Regions from separate parts of the Streptomyces sp. NPDC039609 genome, predicted to be linked through region 1. Evidence: riboswitches for the same ligand, from Rfam matches in the RefSeq annotation. Region 1 holds a riboswitch; the other holds the start of a gene.
What was found. Region 1 has a riboswitch for cobalamin ahead of ACZ561_RS31390 (ribonucleoside-diphosphate reductase subunit alpha). Riboswitches for the same ligand answer to the same signal wherever they lie in the genome.
Positions count from the first base shown of each region.

Region 2: another riboswitch for cobalamin. It lies ahead of metE (5-methyltetrahydropteroyltriglutamate--homocysteine S-methyltransferase); the one in region 1 lies ahead of ACZ561_RS31390 (ribonucleoside-diphosphate reductase subunit alpha).

Region 1 is NZ_JBVIUJ010000012.1:203,539-217,888, forward strand. Features, by position in the region: gene ACZ561_RS31385 (ribonucleotide-diphosphate reductase subunit beta) at 1-806, opposite strand, end outside; gene ACZ561_RS31390 (ribonucleoside-diphosphate reductase subunit alpha) at 806-3,169, opposite strand; cobalamin riboswitch at 3,298-3,422, opposite strand; gene ACZ561_RS31395 (GNAT family N-acetyltransferase) at 3,476-3,979, opposite strand; gene mctP (monocarboxylate uptake permease MctP) at 4,063-5,682, opposite strand; gene ACZ561_RS31405 (DUF3311 domain-containing protein) at 5,679-5,933, opposite strand; gene ACZ561_RS31410 (GntR family transcriptional regulator) at 6,144-6,908, opposite strand; gene ACZ561_RS31415 (extracellular solute-binding protein) at 7,192-8,472, shown strand; gene ACZ561_RS31420 (carbohydrate ABC transporter permease) at 8,552-9,544, shown strand; gene ACZ561_RS31425 (carbohydrate ABC transporter permease) at 9,541-10,395, shown strand; gene ACZ561_RS31430 (glycoside hydrolase family 3 protein) at 10,405-11,919, shown strand; gene nagB (glucosamine-6-phosphate deaminase) at 11,985-12,770, opposite strand; gene ACZ561_RS31440 (SDR family oxidoreductase) at 12,943-13,695, opposite strand; gene ACZ561_RS31445 (TetR/AcrR family transcriptional regulator) at 13,779-14,350, shown strand, end outside.
Region 2 is NZ_JBVIUJ010000003.1:648,978-663,327, forward strand. Features, by position in the region: gene ACZ561_RS11955 (M60 family metallopeptidase) at 1-326, opposite strand, end outside; gene ACZ561_RS11960 (LacI family DNA-binding transcriptional regulator) at 522-1,646, opposite strand; cobalamin riboswitch at 2,209-2,437, shown strand; gene metE (5-methyltetrahydropteroyltriglutamate--homocysteine S-methyltransferase) at 2,613-4,937, shown strand; gene ACZ561_RS11970 (acyl-CoA thioesterase) at 4,942-5,370, shown strand; gene ACZ561_RS11975 (hypothetical protein) at 5,452-7,785, opposite strand; tRNA gene ACZ561_RS11980 (tRNA-Pro) at 7,788-7,859, opposite strand; gene ACZ561_RS11985 (pyridoxamine 5'-phosphate oxidase family protein) at 8,559-9,056, opposite strand; gene ACZ561_RS11990 (FAD-binding oxidoreductase) at 9,504-11,021, shown strand; gene ACZ561_RS11995 (hypothetical protein) at 11,085-11,756, shown strand; gene ACZ561_RS12000 (DUF7010 family protein) at 11,795-12,358, opposite strand; gene ACZ561_RS12005 (hypothetical protein) at 12,462-13,010, shown strand; gene ACZ561_RS12010 (Ig-like domain-containing protein) at 13,110-14,350, opposite strand, start outside.

The DNA of each region.
Region 1 (14,350 bases):
CCGGGGAGGCCGTCACCGCAGAGGTCGCGGCCGAACTGCAGTTCCGCTTCGACGGCTTCCTTGATCATGGCGGTGATCTGTCGGCCGAGCTCGTCGTCGAAGAGCTCGGGCTCTTCCTGCCGTACGGTGTCGACGAACGCGAAAGCGGCGTCCATGTGGCAACTTTCGTCGCGGAACACCCAGTTGGTGCCGGTTGCGAGCCCGTGCAGCAGACCGCGGGACCGGAACCAGTACACGTAGGCGAAGGCGCCGTAGAAGAACAGGCCCTCGATGCACGCGGCGAAGCAGATCAGGTTCAGCAGGAAGCGACGGCGGTCGGCCTGCGTCTCCAGCCGGTCGATCTTCTCGACCGAGTCCATCCACTTGAAGCAGAACTGCGCCTTCTCGCGGATGGAGGGGATGTTCTCGACGGCGGCGAACGCGGCGGCGCGGTCCTCCGGGTCGGGCAGGTAGGTGTCGAGCAGCGTCAGATAGAACTGGACGTGCACGGCCTCCTCGAACAGCTGGCGCGAGAGGTACAGCCGCGCCTCGGGGGAGTTGATGTGCTTGTACAGCGTCAGCACGAGGTTGTTGGCGACGATCGAGTCACCGGTCGCGAAGAACGCGACCAGACGGCCGATCATGTGCTGCTCACCCGGCGTCAGCTTGGCGAGGTCGGCGACGTCCGAGTGGAGGTCGACCTCCTCCACCGTCCACGTGTTCTTGATCGCGTCCCGGTAGCGCTCGTAGAAGTCCGGGTAGCGCATGGGGCGGAGAGTCAGCTCGAAGCCCGGGTCGAGGAGGTTCTTCTGTTCGTTGGAGCTCATTACTGGCAGGCCTCGCAGGACTCGGGGTTCTCAAGGGAGCAGGCGACGGCGTCGGGGTCGGCGACCTGCTGGACGGGGATGGTGGCGGCGGTGGGCGTCGCGGCCTGGGCCGCGCGGGCGATCCGCGTCGCCGGGCGGGAGCGCAGGTAGTACGTCGTCTTCAGGCCCTGCTTCCAGGCGTACGCGTACATCGACGACAGCTTGCCGATCGTCGGCGTCTCCAGGAACAGGTTCAGGGACTGCGACTGGTCCAGGAACGGCGTACGGGCCGCCGCCATGTCGATCAGGCCGCGCTGCGGGATCTCCCACGCCGTGCGGTACAGCTCGCGGACCTCGGCCGGGACCCAGGTGAAGCCTGCCACCGAGCCGTTGGACTCGCGCAGCGCCTCACGGGTCTGCGCGTCCCACACGCCGAGCTTCTTCAGCTCGTCGACCAGGTACGAGTTGACCTGGAGGAACTCGCCGGAGAGCGTCTCGCGCTTGAACAGGTTGGAGACCTGCGGCTCGATGCACTCGTACACGCCCGCGATCGAGGCGATGGTCGCTGTCGGCGCGATGGCGAGGAGGAGGCTGTTGCGCATCCCGACGGCGGCGATCCGCTCGCGCAGCGCGGCCCAGCGCTCGGGCCAGTTGAGCTCGACGTCGTAGTGGTCGGGGTGCAGCACACCGCGCGCCGTGCGGGTCTTGTCCCAGGCCGGCAGCGGCCCGTTGCGCTCGGCGAGGTCGGCGGACGCCTCGTACGCGGCGAGCATGATCCGCTCGGCGATACGGGTGGACAGCGCGCGTGCCTCGGGGGAGTCGAACGGCAGCTTCAGCTGGAAGAAGACGTCCTGGAGACCCATCGCGCCCAGGCCCACCGGGCGCCAGCGGGCGTTGGAGTTGCCGGCCTGCTCGGTCGGGTAGAAGTTGATGTCCACGACCCGGTCGAGGAACGTGACGGCCGTACGGACGGTCGCGTCGAGCCGCTCCCAGTCGATGGAGCCGTTCAGGACGAAGGCGCCGAGGTTGACCGAGCCCAGGTTGCAGACGGCCGTCTCCCCGTCGTCCGTGACCTCCAGGATCTCCGTGCAGAGGTTGGAGGAGTGGACCGTGTGGCCCGGCTCGGCCGTCTGGTTGGCCGTACGGTTCGAGGCGTCCTTGAACGTCATCCAGCCGTTGCCGGTCTGGGCCAGGGTCCGCATCATCCGGCCGTACAGGTCACGGGCCGGCATGGTCTTGCGGGCCAGGCCCTTCGCCTCGGCGGCCCGGTACGCGGCGTCGAACTCCTCGCCCCACAGGTCGACCAGCTCGGGCACGTCGGCCGGGGAGAACAGCGACCAGTCGGCGTCCGCGTTGACCCGGCGCATGAACTCGTCCGGGATCCAGTGCGCGAGGTTCAGGTTGTGCGTACGCCGGGCGTCCTCACCGGTGTTGTCGCGCAGCTCCAGGAACTCCTCGATGTCCGCGTGCCAGGTCTCCAGGTAGACCGCGGCCGCGCCCTTGCGCCGGCCGCCCTGGTTCACGGCGGCGACGGAGGCGTCGAGCGTCTTCAGGAACGGCACGATGCCGTTGGAGTGCCCGTTGGTGCCGCGGATCAGCGAACCGCGGGCGCGGATGCGGGAGTACGAGAGCCCGATGCCGCCGGCGTGCTTCGACAGACGCGCGACCTGGTGGTAGCGGTCGTAGATCGAGTCCAGCTCGTCCAGCGGGGAGTCCAGCAGATAGCAGGAGGACATCTGCGGGTGGCGGGTGCCGGAGTTGAAGAGCGTGGGGGAGGAGGGCAGGTAGTCGAGCCGGCTCATCATCCCGTACAGCGCCGCGACCTCGTCCAGCGCGCGGGTGGAGTCGTCCTCGGCCAGGCCGCAGGCGACGCGCAGCATGAAGTGCTGCGGGGTCTCGATCACCTTGCGGGTGATCGGGTGGCGCAGCAGGTAGCGGGAGAAGAGGGTGCGCAGACCGAAGTAGCCGAAGCGGTCGTCGGCGTCCGCGTCGATGAGCGTGTCGAGCCGCTCGGCGTGCAGCCGGACGAACTCGGCGGTGCGGTCGGCGATCAGGCCCTCGTGGTGACCGACGGCGACCGAGGCGGAGAAGGAGTACGCGCCCTGTCCGGCCGCCTCGTCGGCGATGGTGATGGTCAGGAGCCGGGCGGCGAGCCGGGAGTACGCGGGGTCCTCGGCGATCAGACCGGCGGCCGCCTCCGTGGCCAGCTCGCGCAGCTCGGCCTCGTCCGAACCGGCGTTGCGGCCACGCAGCGCGGCGGCGGCGACCTTGCCGGGGTCGGTGTCGGGGAGATCGGCGGTGAGGTCGGTCAGGGTCCGCAGAAGTACGGTCCCGGGTCCGTCGCTCTCGATCGCTGCGGCCGGATCGGCGGGCGCGATGGTCACGTGGGGGCTCTCCCTCGCTCGGCTCGGGGCCGGCGGGGGAAGGCGGGCGGCGGCGCGCCCGTACGCAGGGCAGCGCCGCGCCGCGGCCCACTCCGCGAGGCCCGGACGTCTGTGCACCCGGAACGGAAGGACCGGGCGCGCTGTCCGCAGGTCTTCGGACTCGGCCGGCGTGCAAGCACACAGAAACCACACCGTTGCGGGACAGTTCCGGATTTGCACCGGATTCCCCTGCGAGGACAGCGAGCATGAGCATACATGTGGGGGGCGCTCCTCGAAGCACCCCCCACATGTTGTGTCGTTGGCGGCTCAGAGCTCCAGGCCGTACGTGTACAGGGGATCCATGTCGGCGAGCGGTTTCCAGTCCCGTTCTGGGGTACGGACGAAGCCCATCCGCTCGTAGATCCGGTGCGCGGAGGCCATGGTCGACTGGGTGGAGAGCACCAGTCGCCGGCATCCCGGGGTCTCCCTGGCCCGCTCCACACAGAACCGTACGAGCGCCTCGCCGACACCCCGGCCCCGCGCGCCCTTCGCCACGGCGAGCATCCGGAACTCGGCCTCGCCCTCGCCCGCGATGTCGGCCCACTCCCCGCCGCCCATGGCGAAGGTCACGCCGCCGAGCACCGTCCCGGCGCGGTCCACCGCCACCAGTACCTCCGCCTCGGCGTCCCGCCTGGCCACGTCCCGCAGCACATGCAGATAGGAGTCGTCCTCGCCGAAGTCGAGGTGTCCGTCGTCGAGAAAGGCGCGCGCGGTGACCTCGCCGAGGGCCTCGTACTCCTCGGGCCGTACCGCCCTGATGGTGAAGTCCATGGGGTGAAGTCTGCCTCGGGGACACGGCGAAGGGCCCGGGGTCTCCTCTCGGAGACCCCGGGCCCTCGCGCGGACCGGAACGGTCAGTGACCGGCGCCGACCTTGGGCAGCGGCTTCACGCCCGAGTCGCCCGCGTCCGCCGTGTAGTCCGACGGAGACGTCTCGTCGACGCCCTCGGGGGCTTTGACGGCCTTCAGGACGAAGGTGAGGACGACGGTGACGATCACGTTGATCACGAAGGCGGTGAGGCCGATGTAGCCGATCTCGCCGATGCCCGGGATCTCGGCGGACGAGCCGCCGAAGTGCTTCTGGGTCGGGCTGGCCACGCCGTACGCCGCCGCCGTGCCGTAGACCATGCCGACGGCCCAGCCGGCGAGCAGCGCCCAGCGGTGGAACCAGCGGGTGAACAGACCGCCGACCAGCGCCGGGAGGGTCTGCAGGATCCAGATGCCACCGAGCAGCTGGAAGTTGATCGCCACCGTCTTGTCCATGGTGAGGACGAAGGCGAGCGCGCCGACCTTCACCAGGAGCGACACCAGCTTGGACACCTTGGTCTCCTGCTCCGGCGTGGCGTCCGGCTTCAGGAAGTCCTTGTAGATGTTGCGGGTGAAGAGGTTGGCGGCGGCGATCGACATGATCGCGGCCGGCACCAGCGCGCCGATGCCGATGGCGGCGAAGGCCACGCCGGCGAACCAGTCGGGGAACATGTTCTCGAACAGCTGCGGGATCGCGAGCTGACCGTTGGTCACCTTCACGCCGGCGGCGATCGCCATGAAGCCGAGCAGCGCCAGCAGGCCCAGCATCAGCGAGTACAGCGGCAGGATCGTGGTGTTGCGGCGGATCACGTCACGGCTGCGCGAGGAGAGCGTCGCCGTGATCGAGTGCGGGTACATGAAGAGCGCGAGCGCGGAGCCGAGCGCGAGCGTCGCGTAGCCCCACTGGCCCATCTCGCCCGGCACCAGCGCACCGCGCGGCTTCTCGGTGGCGGGGTTGATCGTCGCGTACGCCTCGCCGGCCTTGGCGAAGATCTCGTCGAAGCCGCCCAGCTTGATCGGGATGTAGATGATCGCCACCGCGATGACGATGTAGATCAGCGTGTCCTTGACGAAGGCGATGAGCGCCGGAGCGCGCAGACCCGAGGAGTAGGTGTACGCCGCGAGGACACCGAAGGCGATGAGCAGCGGCAGGTCCTTGATGAACCAGTGCGTGTTCTCGCCGCCGCCCACGCCCATCACGTCCAGGACGGCCTGGATGCCGACCAGCTGGAGCGCGATGTACGGCATCGTCGCGAGGATGCCGGTGACGGCGACCGCGAGCGACAGGCCTTTGGAGCCGAAGCGGCCGCGGACGAAGTCGGAGGTGGTGACATAGCCGTGCTTGTGCGACACCGACCAGAGGCGGGGCAGGAAGGTGAAGATCAGCGGGTACACGAGGATCGTGTACGGGACGGCGAAGAAGCCGGCCGCGCCCGCCGCGTAGATGGCCGCAGGGACGGCGACGAAGGTGTACGCGGTGTAGAGGTCGCCGCCGAGCAGGAACCAGGTCACCCAGGTGCCGAACGAGCGGCCGCCCAGACCCCATTCGTCGAGGCTGTTCTCGTTCTCGGCTCTGCGCCAGCGCGAGGCGAGGAATCCCATGACCGTGACGGCCAGGAAGAAGAAGATGAAGACGGCGAGTGCGACGCCGTTCACGCCGTCCTTCACTTCGACGCACCTTCCTTGCGGGCGCGCTGGTCACGCTGCCACAGCTTGTAAGCGATCATGGTCAGCACGGTCGAGATGACGACCCAGGCCATCTGGTACCAGTAGAAGAACGGGATGCCGGCGAAGGTCGGTTCGACCTTCGCGTACGAGCTCACCCAGAGCATCGCCACGAATGGCGCGATCAGACAGAGCGCGACCACCACACGGACCGGTGTGACGACCGGTTGTTTCCCTTGTGTCACTTCAGACATACGGCGACTCCGTCCCCTCGCTGAACACCATGGATCGCATGGATCACCTGCGTAATGCGCGTGAAATCTAGGGGACTGTTTCGCTCCATGGAACCCCCGTCCGAATAACGGACGGGTGTCGATCTGTGCGGCTCAGTGGAGACGACAATGCCCCGACACTCCTCACGGATGTGCCGGGGCATCGGTTCACGCCGAAGTGGCGTGTTCCGCTCAGCCGTTGGGTCGCTGAAGCCTGGCCACGAACTTGTACCGGTCGCCGCGGTAGACCGACCGCACCCACTCGACCGGCTCGCCCTGCGCGTCCAGCGAGTGGCGGGAGAGCATCAGCATCGGCAGGCCCACGTCCGTACCGAGCAGACCGGCCTCGCGCGGGGTGGCGAGGGAGGTCTCGATGGTCTCCTCGGCCTCGGCCAGATGGACGTCGTACACCTCGGCGAGTGCCGTGTAGAGCGAGGTGTACTTCACCAGCGACCGCCGCAGCGCCGGGAAGCGCTTGGCCGACAGGTGTGTGGTCTCGATCGCCATCGGCTCGCCGCTCGCGAGGCGCAGCCGCTCGATCCGCAGCACGCGTCCGCCCGGCGAGATGTCGAGCAGCCCGGCGAGGGTGTCGTCGGCGGTGACGTACCCGATGTCGAGCAGCTGCGAGGTGGGCTCCAGGCCCTGGGCGCGCATGTCCTCGGTGTACGAGGTGAGCTGGAGCGCCTGCGAGACCTTGGGCTTGGCCACGAAGGTGCCCTTGCCCTGGATGCGTTCCAGCCGGCCCTCGACGACCAGCTCCTGCAGGGCCTGGCGCACGGTGGTGCGCGAGGTGTCGAACTCGGCGGCGAGAGTGCGCTCCGGCGGGACCGGTGTGCCGGGCGGCAGGGTCTCCGTCATGTCGAGCAAGTGCCGCTTCAGTCGGTAGTACTTGGGTACGCGCGCGGTGCGGGTGGTGACCCCGCTGTCTTTCTCCGTACTGCCCGCGTCCGTGGCCATGGCCTGCCTTCCCGACTCCTGTGCTGCTGCCGTCACCGGCTCCTCCGTCTGTCGCGGCTCACATGGTGGCACGGACCGGTCACGGGTCGTCGCCCTCCCTCAGGTGTCGGTCCGATAACGGACGCGACTGCCCTTCTTATACACCCTTGACACCCCTAAAGGTCTAGGCCAAGCTCCGGGTACTGGTCTAAACCATTAAAGGCCAGGTCCCAGCCCCACGAGCACTACTCGACGTATGTCTTCGCGCGGTGGGGGGGTTGCAGGCATCCCTGAGGAGGGTGGCGTGAAGCGCAAGCTCATCGCGGCGATCGGCGTCGCGGGCATCATGGTCGGCGTCGCGGCGTGTGGCGGTACTGACAAGAGCGGGGACAACGCCGGCGGAGACGCCAAGGAGCTGACCGTCTGGCTGACGGTCGACGCCCAGAACAACTGGCCCGAGCTGGTCAAGGCCGCCGACGACGCGGTCACCAAGAAGCACCCGGGCATCAAGATCAAGCACGAGTACTACGGCTGGCCGGACAAGAACACCAAGCTCGACGCGGTGCTCGCCACGGACAAGGCCCCGGACGTTGTCGAGATGGGCAACTCCGAGATGATCAGCTACATGGCCAAGGGCGCCTTCGCCGAGGTCGACGCGTCGAAGTTCGAGAACTCGGACAAGTGGCTCGACGCCCTCAAGGACTCGGTCACCTACAACGGCAAGACCTACGGCGTCCCCTACTACGCCGGTGGCCGCGTGGGCACCTGGCGCAAGGACATCGCCGCCGAGGTCGGCGTCAAGGCCGCCCCGAAGACCTGGGCCGAGCTGACCGCCGCGCTCGACGCCATCCAGAAGAAGAAGGGCGACAAGTTCAGCGCCTGGTACCAGCCGTCGCCCGACTGGTACGCCGCGATGTCCTTCGTCTTCGAGGCCGGCGGCTCCATCGCCAAGCAGGACGGCGAGACCTGGAAGTCGAACCTGTCCTCGACGGAGTCCCTCAAGGGCCTCAACGAGTACAAGACCATCCTCGACAAGTACATGCACGGCGACAAGACCAAGGACGAGGCCGACCGCCCGGTCGTCTTCGGCCAGGGCAACGCCGCCGCGATGTTCGCCGCCGGCTGGGAGGGCGCCACCGCGGCCGACCCGAAGACCGACAAGGTCGGCGGACTGGCCGACAAGCTCGAGAACTTCGTGATGCCCGGCCCGTCCGGCAAGAACCTCCCGGTCTTCCTCGGCGGCTCCGACCTGGCCATCCCGGTCAAGTCCAAGGCGCAGGGCGTCGCGGCCGAGTGGATCAACGCCTTCACCGGCGCCGAGGGCCAGAAGGGCCTCGTCGCCAAGGGCAACCTGCCCAACAACAAGGCGGACCTCGCCCCGCTGAAGAACGACCCGGCCACCACGGTCGCCGCCACGGCCGCCGAGTCCAGCTGGTTCGTCCCGACCGCTCCGGGCTGGGGTCAGGTCGAGAAGGCCCAGATCCTCAAGACGATGCTGATCGACATCGCGAACGGCAAGAAGTCGGTCGAGGCCGCCGCCAAGGACGCGGACGCCGCGATCGACAAGGTCATCAACACCAAGTGACCTATGAGCAGGGCCCCGTCGGTCACGACGACGGGGCCCTGCTTCCCGTACCACGAGAGGGATCGCTGAGGAGCACGGGATGAGTGCCGCAGACACAACCACCGCGAAGGTGCCGCCGGTGCGGCAATCGCCACCATCCGGCCCGGGGGCCGGTGCCCCGAAGCCGGGGAAGAAGCCCACCAACGGCGGAGGCGGAGTCCCCTGGCTCCTGCTCGCGCCATGCCTGCTCGTTCTGCTCCTGGTGCTCGGCTATCCGATCGTGCGCCTGGTCACCCTCTCCTTCCAGCACTTCGGACAGCCGCAGCTCTGGGGCTTCCAGGAGGCGGAGTCGGCCGGATTCTCCAACTTCGCCAAGATCCTCGCCGACAGCGAGTTCTGGACCGTCGTCCTGCGCACCGTGATCTTCACGGTCGGCGCGGTCGTCCTCACCATGGTCCTCGGCATGATGATCGCGCTGCTGCTGCAGAAGGTCTCCGGCTGGGTCAAGGCCCTCATCAACATCGTGCTCGTGGCGAGCTGGGGCATGCCCATCATCGTCGCCACCGCCATCTTCAAGTGGCTCTTCGACGCCGACTACGGCGTGCTCAACTGGCTGCTGAGCAGGCTTCCGGGCGTCGACATGATCGGCCACAACTGGTTCGCCAGCGGGCCGCAGGGCCTCGCCGTGATCATGCTGCTCGTCGTCTGGGGCGCCGTGCCCTTCGTCGTGATCACCCTGAGCGCCGGCCTCACCCAGGTCCCCAAGGAGCTCGAAGAGGCCGCCCGCCTCGACGGCGCCGGAGCCTGGGGCGTCTTCCGCTTCGTCACCCTGCCCATCCTCAAGCCGATCATCGTCATGCTGACGACCCTCTCGGTGATCTGGGACATGGGTGTCTTCCCGCAGGTCTACGTGATGCGCAACGGCCACCCCGAGGCCGAGTTCCAGCTGCTCACCACGTACTCGTTCGACAAGGCGTTCGTCGTCAACGACTACGGCACCGGCTCCGCGATCGCGCTTGTCACGGTCGTCCTGCTGCTCGGAGTGGTCGCCGTGTACATGCGTCAGATGCTCAAGATCGGAGAGGTGGAGTGACCACGACCACCGCGGCCCCCGCCGTCACCCGCCGCCGCAAGTCCAAGCTCGGCTGGAACCTCATCGGGCTCTTCGTCGTCGCGACGATCGGCTTCCCGGTCTACTGGATGCTGAACACGGCGTTCAAGCCGGCCAAGGACGCCATCGACCCCGACCCGCACTTCTTCCCCTCGACCTTCACGCTCGAGAACTTCAAGCGCGCGCTGGAGATCGCGGACTTCTGGGGACCCGTCGGACGCAGCCTCATCGTCTCCTCCGCCGTCGTCCTGATCGGCATCGTCGTCGGCATGCTGGCCGCCCTGGCCATCTCCCGGTTCGCCTTCCGCGGCCGCAAGATCGTGATCGTCGGCATCCTGGCGGTCCAGATGGTCCCGCTGGTCGCGATGATCATCCCGGTCTTCCTCATGCTCAACGACCTCGGCCAGTACGACCGGCTCACCGGCCTGATCATCACCTACCTGACCTTCATCCTCCCCTTCACGGTGTGGACGCTGCGCGGCTTCATCGTCAACATCCCCAAGGAGCTGGAGGAGGCGGCCCAGGTCGACGGCTGCACCCGCACCGGCGCCTTCATCCGGGTCGTCTTCCCGCTGCTCGCCCCGGGCATGGTCGCCACCTCCGTCTACGGCTTCATCCAGGCGTGGAACGAGTACCTGTACGCGCTGATGCTGATGAGCCAGCAGAACCAGACGGCCACCGTCTGGCTCTCCAACTTCATCACGAAGAACGGCACGGAGTACGCCCCGATGATGGCGGGCTCCACCATGATGGCCGTCCCCATCGTGATCCTCTTCCTCCTCGTCCAGCGCAAGATGGCCGCCGGCCTGACGGCCGGCGCGGTGAAGGGATAACGCCGCCCCATGACCACACTCGTACGCGCCTCGGACACCCTGACCCGCGACGCGCTCACCGTCCTCCAGCCCGGCTTCGTGGGCACCACGGCGCCCGACTGGCTGCTCCGCAGGATCGGCGAGGGGCTCTCCTCCGTCGGCCTGTTCGGCCGGAACATCGCCTCCCCCGATCAGCTCGCCCGGCTCACCGCGCAGCTGCGGGCCGAGCGTGACGACGTCCTCGTCGCCATCGACGAGGAGGGCGGCGACGTCACCCGCCTGGAGGTGCGGAACGGCTCCTCCTTCCCCGGCAACTACGCGCTGGGCTCCGTCGACGACGTGGACCTCACCCGCGCCGTGGCCGAGGAGCTCGGCCGCCGGCTCGCCGCGTGCGGGGTCGACCTCAACTGGGCGCCCTCGGCCGACGTGAACTCCAACGCCGACAACCCGGTCATCGGCGTCCGGTCCTTCGGCCCCGGCCCCGAACTGGTCGCCCGGCACACCGTCGCGTACGTCGAGGGTCTCCAGGCCGTCGGCGTCGCCGCCTGCACCAAGCACTTCCCCGGGCATGGCGACACCAACGTGGACTCCCACCACGCGATGCCCCGGATCGATGTGGATCTGGACACACTGCACGCCCGTGAGCTGGTACCTTTCCGCGCCGCGATCGCGGCGGGTACCAAAGCGGTGATGAGCGCGCATATCCTGCTCTCCGCGCTCGACCCGGACCGTCCGGCGACCTTGAGCCCGCAGATCCTGACCGGTCTGCTGCGCAAGGAGCTGGGCTTCGACGGGCTGATCGTCACCGATGGCATGGAGATGCAGGCCATCGCGTCGACGTACGGCATCGAGCGTGGATCCGTCCTCGCGATCGCCGCGGGCGCCGACGCCATCTGCGTCGGCGGCGGGCTGGCCGACGAGGACACCGTACTGCGACTGCGCGACGCGCTGGTCGACGCGGTACGGACCGGTGAACTGCCCGAGGAGCGGCTGGCCGACGCCGCGGCGCGTGTACGCGCCCTGGCGGCCTGGACCCAGGCGCACCGGGCCAGGGGGGCTGTATCGGGGCCGGGCGCGGCAGTGCAGGAGGGGACCGCGCCCGGCACCGAGATCGGACTGGTCGCCGCCCGCCGGGCCGTGAGGACGACGGGGGAGCGGCCGTACACCCCGGTCACCCGCGCTCCCTATGTCGCCGCCTTCACTCCGGTCGCCAACATCGCGGTCGGTGACGAGACACCGTGGGGTGTCGCGGCGGAGCTGGAGCGGTTGCTGCCCGGCACCGAGACGGGCGCCTACGACCGGCCCGCGGTGGACGCGGTCCTCGCCGCCGCGGGGGAGCGACGGATCGTCGCGGTCGTACGGGACGCCCATCGGCATCCGTGGATGACCGAGGCCCTGGACGCCCTCCTCGCGGTCCGGCCGGACACGGTCGTGGTGGAGATGGGCCTGAACGAGGCGGAGCCCCGCGGCGCCCTCCACATCGCCACGCACGGCGCGGCCAGGGTCTGCGGCCGGGCGGCGGCGGAGGCCATCGCCGGACTCTGAGACGGGTACGAGAGGGGCCCGGCACCTGAACCAGGTGCCGGGCCCCTCGTCGTGCGGGCGAAGCCCTAGATGCCCTGCCAGGAGGGCTTGTTGGCGAACGTGTGGCGGAAGTAGTCCGCGAGCTTCAGCTTGGACGCTGCGGCCTCGTCCACGACGACCGTGGCGTGCGGGTGCAGCTGCAGCGCGGAGGCCGGCACGAGTGCGGCGACCGGGCCCTCGACGGTCTGGGCCACGGCGTCGGCCTTGCCTTCGCCGGTGGCCAGGAGGACCAGGTGGCGGGCCTCCAGGATGGTGCCGATGCCCTGGGTGATGACGTGGTGCGGCACCTGCTCGATGTCGTTGTCGAAGAAGCGCGCGTTGTCGACCCGGGTCTGCTCGGTGAGCGTCTTGATCCGCGTCCGGGAGGCGAGCGAGGAGCACGGCTCGTTGAAGCCGATGTGCCCGTCGGTCCCGATGCCGAGGATCTGCAGGTCCACACCGCCGGCGTCGCGCAGCGCCTGGTCGTAGGCCTCGCAGGCCGCCTGGACGTCCTCCGCCGCGCCGTCGGGCCCCATGAAGGCCTCCGGGGAGAGCCCGAGCGGCTCCACGACCTGGCGCAGCACGGTGGAGCGGTACGACTCCGGGTGCCCGGTGGGCAGTCCGACGTACTCGTCCAGCTGAGCGATCCGGGCGCGCGAGGCGTCCACGGAACCGGCCTTGACCTGGGCGATCAGGGCCTCGTAGATGGGCAGCGGAGTCGAACCCGTGGCGACGCCGAGCACGGCGTCGGGCTTGCGACGCAGAAGACCGGCGATGCCGTCCGCGATGAGCTCTCCGCCTGCCGTGGCGTCCGGGACGATGACAACTTCCACGCTTTGCCTGCCGATCTGGTGAGGGGCTGGTGAGGGGCCTGGTGGTATAGACCAATCAAAGTTCAATCTAGCAGAGCCGAGGCCATCCGCTCAGGCCCTTCCAGTCGACGGACGGGACCCTCCCCATCGTCGAACGGCGGGGCCCGAGCAGCCACCGGAGCCCGGCCCCCGGTCAGGCGATCGAGCCTCCCGTGGCGTCGATCCACTGACCTGTCACCCAGCGCCCGTCGTGCGAGGCCAGGAAGGCCACCACGTCGGCTATGTCCGCGGGTGTGCCGACCTTCCCGAGGGCGGACAGCGCCGCCGCGCCCGCCCACGCCTCTTCGTTCCCCCGCAGCCAGTCCGCGTTGACGTCCGTGTCCACGATCCCCGGCGCCACCGCGTTCACCGTGATGCCCCGCGCGCCCAGCACCTTGGAGAGATAGCGCGTGAAGGTGTCCAGGGCGCTCTTGGACATCGCGTACGCGATCAGTTCCGGCATCATCGCGGCGTGGCTCAGCCCGGTGGAGATGTTGATGATCCGGCCCCCGTCGCGCAGCCGCTCGGCACCCTGCTGCGCCAGGAAGAACGGGGCCTTCGTGTTCACCGCGAAGAGCCGGTCGTACTCCGCCTCGTCGATCGTCGCGAACGGCCGCGAGGCCCCGATCCCCGCATTGTTGACGAGGATGTCGAGCCCGTCCTCGTGGGCGTCGAACCGCTCCCACAGCGCCGCCGCGTCCCCCGGCGGTCCCAGCTCCTGACCGATCGCGAACGCCTCGCTGCCGGCCGCCTCGATCGCCGCGACCGTCTCCTTCGCCGCCGTCTCGTTGGCTCCGTAGTGCACCGCCACCCGCGCGCCGTCCCGCCCGAGCCGCTCCGCGATACCCCGCCCGATGCCCCGGCTACCGCCCGTGACCAGTGCCGTCTTCCCCTTGAGCGCACCCATCGGACGCCCCCCTTATTTCCATAGCGGTCGTTACACAAAGAACCGTAGCATCGTTTCGTAACGGCCGCTATAGAATCTGTCCCATGACGACCAAGCAGCGCGGCCGCCCCCGCTCCTTCGACCGCCTCACGGCGCTGGAGCAGGCCACGATGGCGTTCTGGGAGCACGGGTACGAGACCACGTCCGTCTCCGACCTCACGCGCGCCATGGGTATCAGCGCGCCCAGCCTCTACGCGGCCTTCGGCGACAAGAAGGCGCTGTTCGAGGAGGTCGTGCAGGCGTACGCCGTCAGTTACGGCGCGTACGGCGGCCTGGCGTTCGAGGAGGAGCCGACGGCGCGCGGTGCGTTCGGCCGGATGCTCGTGGAGGCGGCGGACGTCTTCACCGACCCGTCCCATCCGCGCGGCTGCCTGATGATCTCCGCGGCGATCAACTGCTCGACCCCGGAGGTCGAGGAGGCGCTGCGCGAGCGGCGCAACAGCAATCTGGCGTCGTTCGAGGCCCGGATCCGGCAGGGCGTCGACGCGGGCGAGCTCCCGGCGGACACCGACGCGGGCACGCTGGCACGGCTGTACGGAGCCGTCATCCAGGGTATGTCCCAGCAGTCCAGGGACGGTGCGACCAGGACGGAGCTGGAGGCCGTGGCAGCGGCGGC
Region 2 (14,350 bases), on a different contig from region 1:
GTGAGCGTGCCGTAGTAGTCCCAGAGGCCGATCCACAGGGTCGGCACGAGACCGTCGTACGGCAGGACGTTGAGCGTGACCTCGGCGCCGGGCGGCGCGTACAGGCCGGTCGCTTGGAACTCGCTGCCGCGCAGCGCCTGGGCGAGCCGGAGTCGCTCGCTCTCGGCGGCGGGGCGTGCGGTCACCGTGATCGTGCACGCATGGCCGGTGGCGGTGGCGGCCGCGGTGGCCGCGTGCGCCGGGGCGGCGCCCAGCAGGCCGGCGGTGCCGGCACCGGCCAGGCCCGCGAGGACGGAACGACGGTTGAGCGCAGGGAGGTGGGGCATCCGGTCTCCTCGGAGAGGGCAAGGGCCTGGCCTCTGACTGCCCGACAGGATGTAAGCGGTTGCTATGCCGAGGCAAGAGAAGACGCAATGTTTCTACGGGTTTCTATGAACCCGAAAGGAACCAGCGGAGCCAAGGACGGTAAACGTTCTCTCCCGCAACTCCGCCCCGGGCCGTCCCCTGCGCTCATCCCTGCTTCACACGGGGCGGGCCCGCCGGGTGCGCGTCGCCTTCGGCGGGGCCACCGAGTCGCGCACCACGATGTGCGTACCCAGCCGGTGCACCCCCGTCGTGGGCGCCCGCCAGGCGTCGTCACCGTCGTCGCCGTCGTCCCCGGGGGTCGCGAGCCGCACGGCCTGCCGGCCCATCTCCTCCAGCGGGATGTGCACGGTGGTCAGCCGCGGACGCATCTCCTGCGCCACGGGCACATCGTCGTAACCGACGAGGGAGACGTCCTCCGGGATCCGGGCGCCCGCCTCCTCCAGGGCCTGCGCCGCACCGGCCGCCACGATGTCGTTGGCGGCGAAGATCGCGGTGAAGTCGAGGCCCTCGGCGAGGAGTTCGGCCGTCCGGCGATAGCCGAAGCCTCTGCTGAAGGCACCGGTGTGCACCAGACCGTCATCGGGCGTGACGCCGCGCAGTTCGAGGGCTCGACGGTATCCGGCGAGGCGGTCCAGCGTGGTCGAGACGGCGGGCGGACCGCCCAGGTAGAGGATCCGCCGGTGCCCTTGCGTCAGCAGGTGGTCGGTGATGGCGAACGCACCGCCCTCGTTGTCGTACTCCACCGCCGCCGCGGGGACCCGTCCCCCCAGCGAGGGCCGGCCGCAGAGCACCAGGGAGGAGCCCCCGGCGTGGAGCTCCTCCGCGCGGCGGGTGAGTTCCGCGGTGTAGGCGCGGTCCACGACACTCCCTCCGACCAGCACGACCACGTCGGCACGCTGCTCGTGCAGGAGGTCGACGAAGGCGAGTTCGCGTTTGGCGTCGCCCTGCGTGCAGCAGACCAGGCAGAGCCGACCCGTGCGCGCCGCCTCGCGCTCCACGCCGCGCGCGATGTACGCGAAGAAGGGGTCGACGATCTCGCTGACGATGATCCCCACGGTGCGGTTCGAGGTGCCGGCCAGGGCGCGGGCGTGCGCGTTCACGACATAGCCGAGCTCCCGCATCGCGCCCTCGACCCGGTCGCGGGTCGCCTGCGCCACCGGATAGTTGCGGTTCAGCACCCGTGAGACGGTCGCCGTCGACACACCGGCGAGTGCGGCCACCTCCCGGATGGTCGCGCGCCGCGAATCCCCCGCCGCCACCTGCCGAGCACTCCCGTTCATCGGTGCCGCCTCCTCACGTGCGGCTGGAGCCTATACGAACTCCGTCGCCGCTGTTCACGGGACGTGGACGAGCCCCGGGTCGGCTCTCATGCCGTCGGGGCCGCCAGGACCCGCCGAATACGGACCACCGTCCGGAACAGGACCAAAGGTGTCACCACGGCGCCCACGACGGTCACCGGGAGTGTCACGGAAGCCGGGTGGATCCCCAGGACGCACACGGCCGAGTGCAGGGCGGCGTGACGGTGAACGACGGGGTCGACGGCGTCGTTCAGAACGGTGCAGGCGGCGATGTGCAGCCCCGTCCCTCACTTGGGACAACCCTCGGAGCACGTCGTCCGCGTGCCGGCACGCGGGCGCGCCAGGAGCCTACCGGTCACGAACCACGGTGCGTGGCCCAGGACTTCGGTGGTCCCGCCACCTCCGGCACAGGCGGGGAACCGTCGCGCGGGCGGCACCGGACACTCCGTTCCCCCAGGGGTGGCGGCGCGCCGCCACGCAGCGCGTGTGTCTCATTTCACCGTCCGGTATATGAGTCACTCGCACCGTTCCACGCCCGCACGGCTACGCTGCCCGTGCAGCTGGTTCGCCCCGTCAGCCAGGCGGGACGCGTCGTAAGAGGGAACCCGGTGGGAATCCGGGACTGCCCCGCAGCGGTGAGCGAGAACGACCGCCGTCATACGCACTGGGCCCGCGAGGGTCTGGGAAGCGACGGCCAGTAGGTGTCTTGTACGGCTTCCGTACGACGAGACGTGCTCGCGAGTCCGAAGACCTGCCCGTTGCCCGCACGCGACCGTTCGCGTGCGGTGATCCCGGTGACCTCGTGGGCGGGTCGGCGTGCACAGCAGGACGGATCGGCCGCGCGTACCTCGATGTACGCCCGTGCGGTGGTCCTTCCGGTTCGTCACCCCTTCGCTCGCGACTCTTCGGGTCTGTCTCATGACACGCAAGCTCGCGAAGGAGAGTTACGTGACAACCGAGTCCGCGGCCGCGGCAGCACGGGCCACCGTGTACGGATACCCCCGCCAGGGTCGGAACCGAGAACTGAAGAAGGCCGTCGAGGGGTACTGGAAGGGCCGGGTCGGCGCCGAAGCCCTCCGGGAGACCGCCCGGGAGCTGCGCGAGACCAACTGGCGGGAGCTCGCCGACTCCGGCATCCACGAGGTTCCGACCGGTGACTTCTCCCTTTACGACCACGTGCTCGACACCAGTGTCATGGTCGGCGCCGTCCCCGCCCGCCACCGCGCCGCCGTCGAGGCCGACCCGCTCGACGGGTACTTCGCGATGGCCCGCGGCACCGAGGACGTGGCGCCGCTGGAGATGACCAAGTGGTTCGACACCAACTACCACTACCTCGTCCCCGAACTGGGTCCCGACAGCGGCTTCGGCGCCGACAGCGCCAAGCAGGTCGCCGAGCTGAAGGAGGCCCTCGCGCTGGGCCACTCGGCCCGTCCCGTCCTGGTGGGGCCGGTCACCTACCTCCTGCTGGCCAAGCCGGCGCCGGGTGTCGCGGAGGACTTCGAGCCGCTCACCCTGCTCGACCGGCTGCTGCCGGTGTACGCCGAGGTGCTCGCCGACCTGCGCGCGGCGGGCGCCGAGTGGGTGCAGCTCGACGAGCCCGCCCTCGTCCAGGACCGCACCCCCGCCGAGCTGAACGCCGCCGCCCGCGCCTACCGTGAACTCGGCGGCCTGGCCGACCGGCCGAAGCTGCTGATCGCCTCCTACTTCGACCGGCTGGGCGAGGCGCTGCCCGTGCTGGCGAAGGCCCCCGTGGAGGGACTCGCGCTCGACTTCACCGATGCCGCCGCCGGGAACCTCGCGGATCTCGCGGCGGTGGGCGGTCTGCCGGGCAAGCGGCTGGTCGCCGGAGTCGTCAACGGCCGCAACATCTGGATCAACGACCACCAGAAGTCCCTGACCACCCTCGGCACCCTGCTCGGCCTCGCCGATCAGGTCGACGTCGCGGCGTCCTGCTCGCTGCTGCACGTCCCGCTGGACGCCGCGGCGGAGCGGGACATCGACCCGCAGATCCGCCGCTGGCTCGCCTTCGCGCGCCAGAAGACCGCGGAGATCGCCACGCTCGCGCGCGGCCTGTCCCAGGGCACCGGTGCGATCGCCGCCGAACTCTCCGCCAACCGTGCCGATCTGGCCTCGCGGGCGAGCTCGGCGATCACCAACGACCCCGCCGTACAGGCCCGCACGGCCGCCGTCACCGAGTCCGACACCCGCCGTGCCCAGCCCTACGCCGAGCGCGCGGCCGCCCAGCGGGCCCACCTGAACCTGCCGCTGCTGCCCACGACGACCATCGGCTCCTTCCCGCAGACCGCCGAGCTGCGCACCGCCCGCGCCGATCTGCGCGCCGGATGGCTCGACACGGCGGGCTACGAGGAGCGGATCAAGGCCGAGATCCGCGAGGTGATCGCCTTCCAGGAGAAGACCGGCCTCGATGTCCTCGTGCACGGCGAGCCCGAACGCAACGACATGGTCCAGTACTTCGCCGAGCAGCTGACCGGCTACCTCGCCACCCAGCACGGCTGGGTCCAGTCGTACGGCACCCGGTACGTCCGGCCGCCGGTCCTGGCCGGCGACATCTCCCGCCCCGCGCCGATGACGGTGCGCTGGACGACGTACGCACAACAGCAGACGTCCCGCCCCGTCAAGGGAATGCTGACCGGCCCGGTCACGATGCTGGCCTGGTCCTTCGTCCGTGACGACCAGCCGCTCGGCGACACCGCCCGCCAGGTCGCGCTCGCCCTGCGCGACGAGGTCGCCGATCTGGAGGCGGCGGGCACGTCGGTGATCCAGGTCGACGAGCCGGCCCTGCGCGAGACGCTGCCGCTGCGCGCCGACGCCCACGCCCCGTACCTCGCCTGGGCCACCGAGGCCTTCCGCCTCACCACGGCCGGCGTCCGTCCGGACACCCAGGTCCACACCCACATGTGCTACGCCGAGTTCGGGGACATCCTCCGGGCCATCGACGACCTCGACGCGGACGTCATCAGCCTGGAGGCCGCCCGCTCCCACATGCAGGTCGCGGACGAGCTCGCGGGGGCCGGGTACCCCCGGGAGGTCGGCCCCGGCATGTACGACATCCACTCACCGCGCGTCCCGGAGGAGGCGGAGGCCGTCTCTCTCATCGAGCGCGCACTGCTCTCCGTCCCCGCCGACCGGCTCTGGATCAATCCCGACTGCGGCCTGAAGACGCGCGGCTGGCGAGAGGTCCGGCCCGCCCTGGAACACATGGCCGCGGCGGCCCGCCAGGTCCGCGGTCGTCTGCCCCGCACCGAGGGATGAGCACATGAACACCCGTACCACCGTCGGCGATCGGGCCCACAAGGCACCGGCCGATTCCCAGGTGACCCTCGCCCACATCATGAGCGAGCACGAAACCAACCTGTACGGGACCATCCACGGCGGCGTCGTCATGAAACTCATCGACGACGCGGCCGCGGCAGCGGCGGGCCGCCACGCGGACGGCCCCGCCGTGACGGTCTCCGTCGACCGGATGACGTTCCTCTCCCCCGCTCGCGCCGGGGACCTGCTCACCGTCCACGCCGAGCTGTGTCACGCGGGCCGGACCTCGATGGCCGTCGCCGTCGGCGTCACCGCGGAACGCTGGAACGCGACCTCCGGTCCCACGACCGAAGTGGCCACCGCCCGGCTGACCTTCGTCGCGATCGATGCCGAAGGCCGTCCGCGCCCGGTCCCCGGGCTGAAGGAGGAGTAGCGGCGGACGGCCCCGGCGGGGGTGGCGGGTGGAACGACCCACCGGCCCCTCGTCGCCGGGGCCGTCTCCGAGGAGCGGCAGTCACCGGGGCAGGGTCGCCGGCGCGAGGAGCCAGTGCCCGCCGGTGGTCCAGCCGAGGAGCCGGCGCCCCCGGCCGTCGTCGAGCCGGCCGCCCGCGTCGAACTCGCGGCCGTCCGCGACGAGGCGAAGGCCGACGACGGCCGGGGCGAGCCGGTCGGCTACGTGCGTCGGGTAGCGCGAGGCCTGGTCGTGCAAGCGGGCGAGTACGCCTGCCTGCGCCGACGGTTCGCACAGCGACAGGTGGAAGAGCATCTGTCGCCAGGCGTAGGCCGCGTCCTTCACGGTGGCGAGCGGTCGCGGATGGCCGTGCAGCCGTGATGTCAGGCGACAGACCGCGTGGAAGCACCGCAGGGCGAGCACGTCCCAGCCGTCCTCGGGGCGGATGCCGGCGGCGTGGACGAGGGTGGCCAGGTTGTGGGTGGTGAGGATCTGCGCCTGCTCGATCACCTTGCCGTTCTCGGCCACCGACCATGAGCCCGGACCTCCGGCCCGTTCCACGCACAGCGCCGCGAACCCGGGCGAGGTGCGTGCCTCGTACGGCCGGAGCGTGTTCTCGCTCGCTTCCACGAGGGCCAGGTCGCGGACCGCCGTGTAGTCGATGCCGTAGTACCGCTCGTACAGCGATCCGCCGAGAAGTTCGGCCGCGACACGCGCGGCCTTGAGGAACTTGGGGCTGAACGAGCCCATGAAGATGTCCGCGGCCAGCTCCTCCACCAGCGGCGCATCGAGATCCGCCTGCCGGGCGAGGACGGACAGTTCACGCACGAGCGGGTTGGGCAGGATCGTTCCCGGGAAGCCCCGCACCGCGGTCTCCCCCAGCTCGCGGAGCGCGTCGTGCGCGGCCTGCCGGCCACCCTGGTCGTCCTGGGCGTCGGCCCGGCGGCCGGCCACGGCTCGTACCCACGGCAGCTCCTCGACGCGGACCTGCCGCTCCAGGTTGAGCAGGAGCAGGGAGCGACGGTTGCGGAAGGCCCGGTAGTTGGCCGTCATCAACGTCCGCAGCGCCCCGTCCGGGTACATCCGGGCCCTCGTCGCGGCCACCAGCTGGGGCACCAGCTCGGCCAGTACCTCGGCGGACGGCACGACCCCCCGCTCCACGAGCGTGGCGAGCGGCGCGCTGAGCGTTCCCTCGACCACCCGGCGGATCGAGGTCGGAAGCTCGGCGCCGACCGGCACCCCGGACTCCCTGGCCTCCCGCGCGGTCACGTCGGCGACCAGCGGGGCGATGTCCTCCGCGCCGGTCTCCTGCGGGAGGTCGGCGAGCCTCCGCCCCACCAGCTGTGCGACCGCGTGATGCGAGGGGAGTGCGGCGTGCTCGGCCTGCTCGCGGCGCAGGGCGGTGTGCCGCTCGGAGCCGGGCAGGCCCCGACGGCGCACCATCGCCTCGACGGCGGTGCGCAGCAGACCGAGGCGGCGTGCGTCGAGCGGGCGCCGGGCGACGCTCTCCTCGAGGGCTCCGACCAGGATGCCCATGTTGCCCTTGGGGTCGCGGTGCTTGCGGCAGCGGGTGTGCTCCGCGGCGAGGGTCCGGTAGCGGGCGAGCAGGGCGGCGCCGCGCTCGTACCAGTGCTCATCGGGTACGCGGTCGGCACCGACGGTCTCCAGCCAGTGGCCGAGCAGTTCGTCGGAGAACGGGTTCCAGACGGTGAGCGCCTCGCGCTGGGTCTCCACCGGCTCGTTGGGGAGCCTGCGCTCCAGGGTCGCGCGGGCGTCGGCGACCGTGCGCCGGTGCACGGTCCCGGTACCGATGGCGCGTACATCGGAGGGGCGCGGAAGGAAGCGCAGCGTGTCGGCGTGCGGTGCGAGCTCGCCGACCAGCTCGACCGCGGCGGTCACCTCGTCGGCGCGTGCCAGCCACGCCACGGCGAGCAGCGCGGCCTCCTCCGGCAGCGTCACCTCGTAACGGCCGTTGTCCAGCAGATCCATGAGCCGGTCGAGACCGGGTTCGGTGAGGCAGTGCGCGAACAGGGACCCACGCGTCGCCGGAACGCCGAACCGCTGAGCGGCCTCCTTCTCGTACGGCTGGAGCGGTCCCGCGGCGCTCGCGGCGCCGGTGGCGAACCCGCCGTGCACGACTTCGGGTGTCACCCACGCGGGCAGGCCGGCCACCGGCGTCCGTGATCCGATCGTCAGACGGCCTTCGGCGATGCCCGCCAGTACGGCGCGCCAGCGCCGGCCCCGCTCGGTCGCCCGGTCACGCGTGGCGTCGTCCTGGTGGGTGACGGCGGTCGTGAGGGCCTTCGCCAACCGACCGGCCGCGTAGGCGGAACCCCCGGCCACCATGGAGGCCCGGTCCGGGATCTTCGTATGCTGCTGCTCAGCGTCGTCGTCCATAGCCGACATGGCGGGTTCCGCCCCCGCGCCCTCCAGGTCCCGAGCCTGGCGCTCTGCTGCTGAGCTACATGTCGATGACCGGACCCTACGACCACCGCGGTCGCTCACTCAATCGGAATTCGCACAAGGTCAGACACCTCACGTTGCTGTGCCGTCAAGTTCTCGGGCCGCGCTCTCGAACAGCGACGGGCTCGCGGATAGCCTTGCCGCATGATCGAATCGTCTTCTGTCCAGCGCTCTTTGCCGACGTGGGACCAGGTGGTCGCGTTGCGGGACTTCATCAGCGGACGGACATACGACGCCGCGGTCCCCACGATCCGACTCAACGGAGAGCCGCCCCACGCCCCTGGGTCCTCTCTTGCGCGGGTGGCAGAGGTGAACGGGGCTCTCTACCAAGTCACCTCCCACCTGTGCAGTCGGCTGTATACCGAACTGGCGTCGGATCGTCCTGGACCCATCGCTGAGGCGTCGTGGGATGCCCTCATGTCGATGGCCGAGGCGTGGCGAGAGGACCCGGAGCTGCCGGAAGGCGTGAGGGAGCTGCTGCCCGTCAGGCCGCAGTGACTGCGAGCCAGGTGCGCCAGGTATGTGGTGTGCTCGGTGTTTCGGGGTGATCGTGGGTTCGCACTTCTGGAGGCAGTGGTAGAGCCGCCCCACGACCGCGCGCCGAACTACGTTGAGGCCTCGACGGCCCGGCTGCACCTGGATGTCACGGTCTGGTACTCGAACGCTCCGAGGAGCCCATGCTCCTGCGGAACGCTCATGACTACGGATTAGGCGCCCTCGCGTTCCTCTCGCCGCCGGACCAGTTCCTCGACCGCGCTGGGGAGGGTCGTCTCGAAGTCGATCAGCTTCGCCCAGGTCGGGGTGACGACGATCCGGACCATGCCGTCGTAGAGCGAACGGACCTCGGCCTCCCAATCGACCCGCTGCTCGGGCGTCATCGTGTAGATGCCGTTGGACTGGAGGAACTCGTCCGGGATGCCTTCGACCACGTCCAGCTCGGCCCGACCGCGGATCAGCAGGATCTTCGGCGGGTGCACCTCGGTGTCGATCGTCAGCGCGACCGCCGGATTGTCGCGGAGGGCCGTGAGCTTAGGAGCGTTCGTCGGAGTGCACATGACGATCTCGGAGCCGTTCCAGGTGAAGCCGATCGGGACGGCCCGCGGCGTGCCGTCCTTGGCGACGTATGCGAGGCGAACCAGATCGCGGGCCAGGAGCTGCTGGCTCATCGGACGGTTCAGGACCTCGGTGATCTCGCTCTGCTGCACGGTCGGACCCACCTGCTCGTCGTCGTGACTCTCACGGAAAGGTGTCTGCCCGGTCGACGTGCGAAGGCTCCCGGGCAGACACCATGGTCCCAAGCTGCCCTGCCGACGGCCGGTACACCGTGAGCGTGGCCGCGGCCTGGTCCGAACGGGACCGATCCCGGCGTTGTCCCGCTCGCGCTGGGGTCAGGTCGGACTGGTTCTCGTCCTGCGTCGAAGCCGGCGCCACGGGTGGGGCGGAGCTCCGTGTGTCGTCCGCTCGCCACCTTTGCACCCATACGCGCGAGCCCTGGTGTGATCCGGCCACGACCCGGTGCGCCGAGTCACCGTTCTTCGGTGGGCTCCGCCACCATGGCCCACGCCGGAGGCCGTGCTCGCCACGAGAGCCGCTGCCTCGGGCCTACGACCATGCCCTGCCGAAGGTAGCGGGGCTGCCGAGGAGGAAGCACCGTGAGCGTCAGCCGTCGGACCGTACTGCGAAGGGGAGCTCAGGCGACAGCGATCGGCCTGACCACGGCGTGGGCGGGAGGGCATGCCGTCGCCGCGGCCGAAGGAATCGGACCGCCGCTCGGCGACGCTCCCGGTGCCGCGGCCTGGCGCGCCCTCGCGCGCAGCCTGAGCCCGGGCGCGACGCTGTACCGCCCGACGAGCGAGGACTACCGCCGGCAGGCTCTGCCGGACAATCTCCGGTACGCGGGCGTGCTGCCCGCCGGCATCGTCGCCTGTGCGACGGAGAGCGATGTGCGGGTCTCCGTGCGCTGGTCGGCGGCGCACGGCCTGCCCTTCGCCGCGCGCTCCGGCGGTCACAACTACGCCGGCTACTCCACCACCCGCGGGCTGCTCATCAGCCTGCGCCGGATGAACGGTGTGGCGGTCGACGGCACCCGGCTCCGGCTCGGCGGCGGAGCCACCAACTCGGATGTGTACGCCGCCAGGGCCGCGAACCTCTACTTCCCCGGCGGACGCTGCCCCGGAGTGGGGGTCGCCGGGCTCACCCTCGGCGGCGGTCTGGGCTTCAACGACCGTAAGTGGGGCCTGACGTGCGACCGGCTCGCCGAGACACGGGTGGTCCTCGCGGACGGCTCACTCGTCCGGGCGTCGGACACGGAGAACCGCGATCTGTTCTGGGCCTGCCGGGGCGGCGCGGGTGGCAACTTCGGCATCAACACCGGCTTCGTCTTCGATGCCACGTCCGTCGCCGACCAGGTGGCAACGGTCTTCGAGCTGTCCTTCGACCCGCGAACCGCGGTCCGGCTGATGGACCTGCTCCAGGAGATTCTGCGTGCCGACCGCGGCAACGACTTCGACATCCGGATCGGGTTCAGGAACGCCGGCGACGGAACGCCCGCCACCATCGGCCTGCTGGGCCAGCGGCTGGGTCCGGAGGACGAGCTGCGGCGGCTGCTGGCCCCGGTGCTCGAACTCGGACCGACCAGGCAGTTCATCGAGCAGCGCCACTTCTGGGCAGCCCAGGACCATCTTCTGGAACAGCCCGGCCCGGGAAGCGCCACCGCCTCCAAGTCCCTGGTGCCGCATCGGTGGTTGGACCCGGGGACCGTCGAGTCGGTCGTCGAATGGGTCCGTGCCTGGCGCCCCGGCGCGCCCGGGAACGCCGGCTACGTCACGCTCTTCGCGATGGGCGGCAGCAGCGGCGAGCCGACCGTCACGGACACGGCCTACCCGCACCGCGACGCCACGTTCGTCATCGACATCGGAACCCACTGGGCCCCCACCACGCCGCCCGATATCGTCCAGGACCTGCTGGCCCAGACCCGCGCGATGCACCGTGTCCTGCGCCGCGACCTGAGGACCTCGGCGGCGTACGTCAACTTTCCGGACCCCGACCTGCGCCAGTGGCAGACCGCGTACTACGGCCCCAACTACGCCCGTCTGCTGGAGGTCAAGCACCGGTACGACCCCACCGGCCTGTTCCGCTACGACCAGGCGATCGGTGTCGGGCGCTCCTGACCCCATGACCTGTTGAGTACGTGTACTCATGTGCGGCGGGACGATTGATCGGAAGCTGTGCGCATGAGATCAACTCCCGCCATCGCCGACATGGTTGCCCGCTCCACGCGTCGCCCGGGGATCACCCTCGCGGTAACAGCCGTCGTGGTCCTGACACTTGCGTCCTGCGGCACCCAGAAGTCGGGCACCACGGATTCGCCGAGCGGGCCCGCCGACACCGTCGGCGCCCAGCGCACCGAGGCGACGGCCGGGTCCCGGCAACAGGCTGCCTTCGCCGCGATGTTGGACGAGATGGCGGAGTCGTGCCCCACGGGAGCCCGGTCGGGACCGCCGGTGCCCTCGGAGGGCCCGGGGGGTGAGCCGCTGCCTTCCGACGATCCCGCCACCGACGTTCTGGAGGGACCCATCGTCCCCACGGCGGGCCCGGAGGTGGAGTTGAGCGCACGTGACTGGTGCGCGAGCAACCGCCATGAAGAGCGCATCGCCCAGGGGCTGTGGGAGCTTGAGGACCCCACGCCCACCAAGGTCAGGAAGATCCTGAACGACCTCGGCTACCTCGACGAGCGCATCCACGACCTCAAGCAGTCCGGTGCGATCACCCGGTTCTTCATCGATCTGCGCTCCAAGGACGGCCGGCTCTGCGTGGAGGGCTCAGCGGCCGGCGAGGAGACCGTCGTCGACAAGTGCGTGGCCCCCGAGACAGGACCGTTCGCTCCGCCCGAGCGGACCCACTGACGACCCGGCGCCGATCTGCCACGCGATCCCGGCGCCGGTCAACCACGCAGGGCGACGTGGAAGGACGAGGCCCACAACACGAGCGCCGCACCCAGGCCCACCACGGTACGAATGGTCTCCGCCGTGGTGCCGGCCGCCAGGACGGCGAGCCCCACGAGCGACACCGCCGTCAGGAAGATCGCGGTCCACTTGTACTGACCCTGGTCGAAGAGGCGGGCCAGCGGGAAGAAGTGCAGTCCTACGACGAGGCAGATCCCGACCGGGATGAACTCCGGGTGGCCCGACGCGTTCGACGCGGCGATCACGACGAAGATCGCCACCAACTCGGCGACGTTGACCAGGCCCACCCCCCGGTTCCACTTCTCCGGCAGCCGCACCGTACGAGTCACCGGACCCGCGGTGCCTCGGAAGGCGAGCACCACCGCGCCGATCGTCACGGCGGCCGCGATGACGCCGACCGCGACCGACACCGGCACCGCCGCGATCCCGGAGCCGCCGGCGAAGGCCCAGACGAGAGCGAAGACGGCGAGGACGATCGCGCCTCGGCGGCGCAGATTGCGCGTGAGGGCGAGGCACTCCGCGTCGGTGGTTTCCGTAGTCATGGCGCGGACACTACAACGGTGATCCAACCGGGTGGGTCGCTTTGATGTCAGGAAGTCGCGTACCACGAGAGCGATTTGAGTATGTGTCGGGTACGTTCGGAACATGATCTACCTGATCGGTGGGCCCCCGAGAGCGGGCAAGAGCACCCTCGCTCACATGCTCCTCGAGCGCGCCGGTATCCCTGGCTGCCCGACCGACACGCTGGTGTCGATGCTGCAGAACGCGGCGCCGCACCATGGTGTGCGGCACGGTACTCATCCGGACAAGGCCGTGCCGGCACAGCCGTTCCTCGTCGAGTTCCTCCGCGCCGTGGCGGACGGCCTCGACGCGTCCGACCCGCTGGACGGCTATGTCGTCGAGGGCGACATCGTGACACCGGCCGCGGCCACGGCCGCCGCCGCTCACGGGTTGCCGCTGGCCACGGTCTTCCTCGGGAACACCGTGCTTACCGCGGACGACCTGCGGTTCGCACCGGACTGGCTCGATGGGGCCGATGAGGCCACCTACGAGCAGGTCGCGGCGTGGGTCACGGAGCAGAGCCGCACCCTACGGGACGCGTGCACAGCCGGAGGCCACGTCTACATCGAGATGGGTGCGGGCTACGAGCAAGGCCTTGAGCAGGCCTACTCGGTGCTCATGGAGCACGCCTGACCGTCGGCCGGCACGGACACGGTGTCGTCGGCCCTGGCGCGGGCCGGGGCCGTACGCCCCCGGCCCGCGCCGGCGTTCACCTCGGCCGGTCGGCCGATGTCAGCGGCATTGTCCGAAGCGCGGACCGCGCACGGTGATGCTCGTCAGTGCGGGGGCAGGGGTGTTGCCCTCGCATCTCAAGGGGCCCGTGACGGTGGTACCGGACAACCTGGTGCCGCCCGCGTTGGACTCGAAGGTGACCGGACCGGTGATCGATCCGCCGTCGCACAGGGAGACCGGGCCGGTGGTCCCGCGCACGGTCAGCGGGCCGATGACGCGCACGCCGCACAGCGACAGGGCGCGAGCGCCGTCGGCGGAGAACGATCCGGTGACGGCGGCGTTCGAGGCCGCCAGTGCGCCGCCGGACTCGATCCGCACCGGGCCGGACTGCCGGGCTCCCGCAGCGAGGCAGAGCGACTCCCCCGCGAGAACCGTCAGCGGGCCGGTGTGGTGACCCGTCAGGCAGGGGCGGCTGAACCCGACGGTGACGGCGGCCGGTTGTGGACTGCTGCTCGGGGAGTGCAGCGGGTCGCCCTCGTACCGCGCGGTGATCGCATGGCTGCCCGGCCGCAGGACCTGCGAGCGCAGCACGGCCCGTCCGTCCGTGAGCGGCGCGGTGCCGAGCGGTGCGTCGCCGTCGAGGAAGACGACGCTGCCGGTCGGGGTGCCGCCGGCTGAGGCGGTGACCTCGGCGGTGACGATGGTGGCGTGCCCGTACAGCGGGGTGGTGGTGTCCGCGGTGAGGGCGAGGGCGGTGTCGTGGCGCCAGGTGACGACGGCCCGGCCGTCGCCCTGGTTGACGCCGGGGGTCAGGCCGGCTCCGGTGGTGATCGGGTCGGCGTAGCCGCTGCCGCCGCCGCCTCCGGCGCCCGGCAGGTTGTCGGGGTTGCCGCCGCCGGAGCCTCCGCCGCCGCCGAACCAGCCGCCGCCTCCGCCCCCGCCGCCGTTGCCGCCACGCCCGCCGTTGCCTCCCGCGCCGCCGCTGCCCGGGTTGGGCAGGCCGGTGTTGGGGTCGGTGGCGCCGCCGGGGGAACCGGGGCCGCCCAGCCGTGAGTTGGGGCTTCCCGTGCCGTGGGCGGCTTGGGTGGCTCCCCCGCCGGCGATCCCGGAGCCCTCGGGTCCGGCGGCCTGGCCGCCGGGCTCGCCCGCCGGGCCACCGCCGTCGCCGCCGTGCAGCTCGGGCCCGCCGTTTCCGGCGCCGCCGCCCCCTCCGGCGACCAGGATCCGCTCGGCCGGGCCGAAGGCTCCGACCCGGAGGTCGGAGGCCCCGCCGCCGGAGCCCCCTCCCCCGTGGGCGCCGC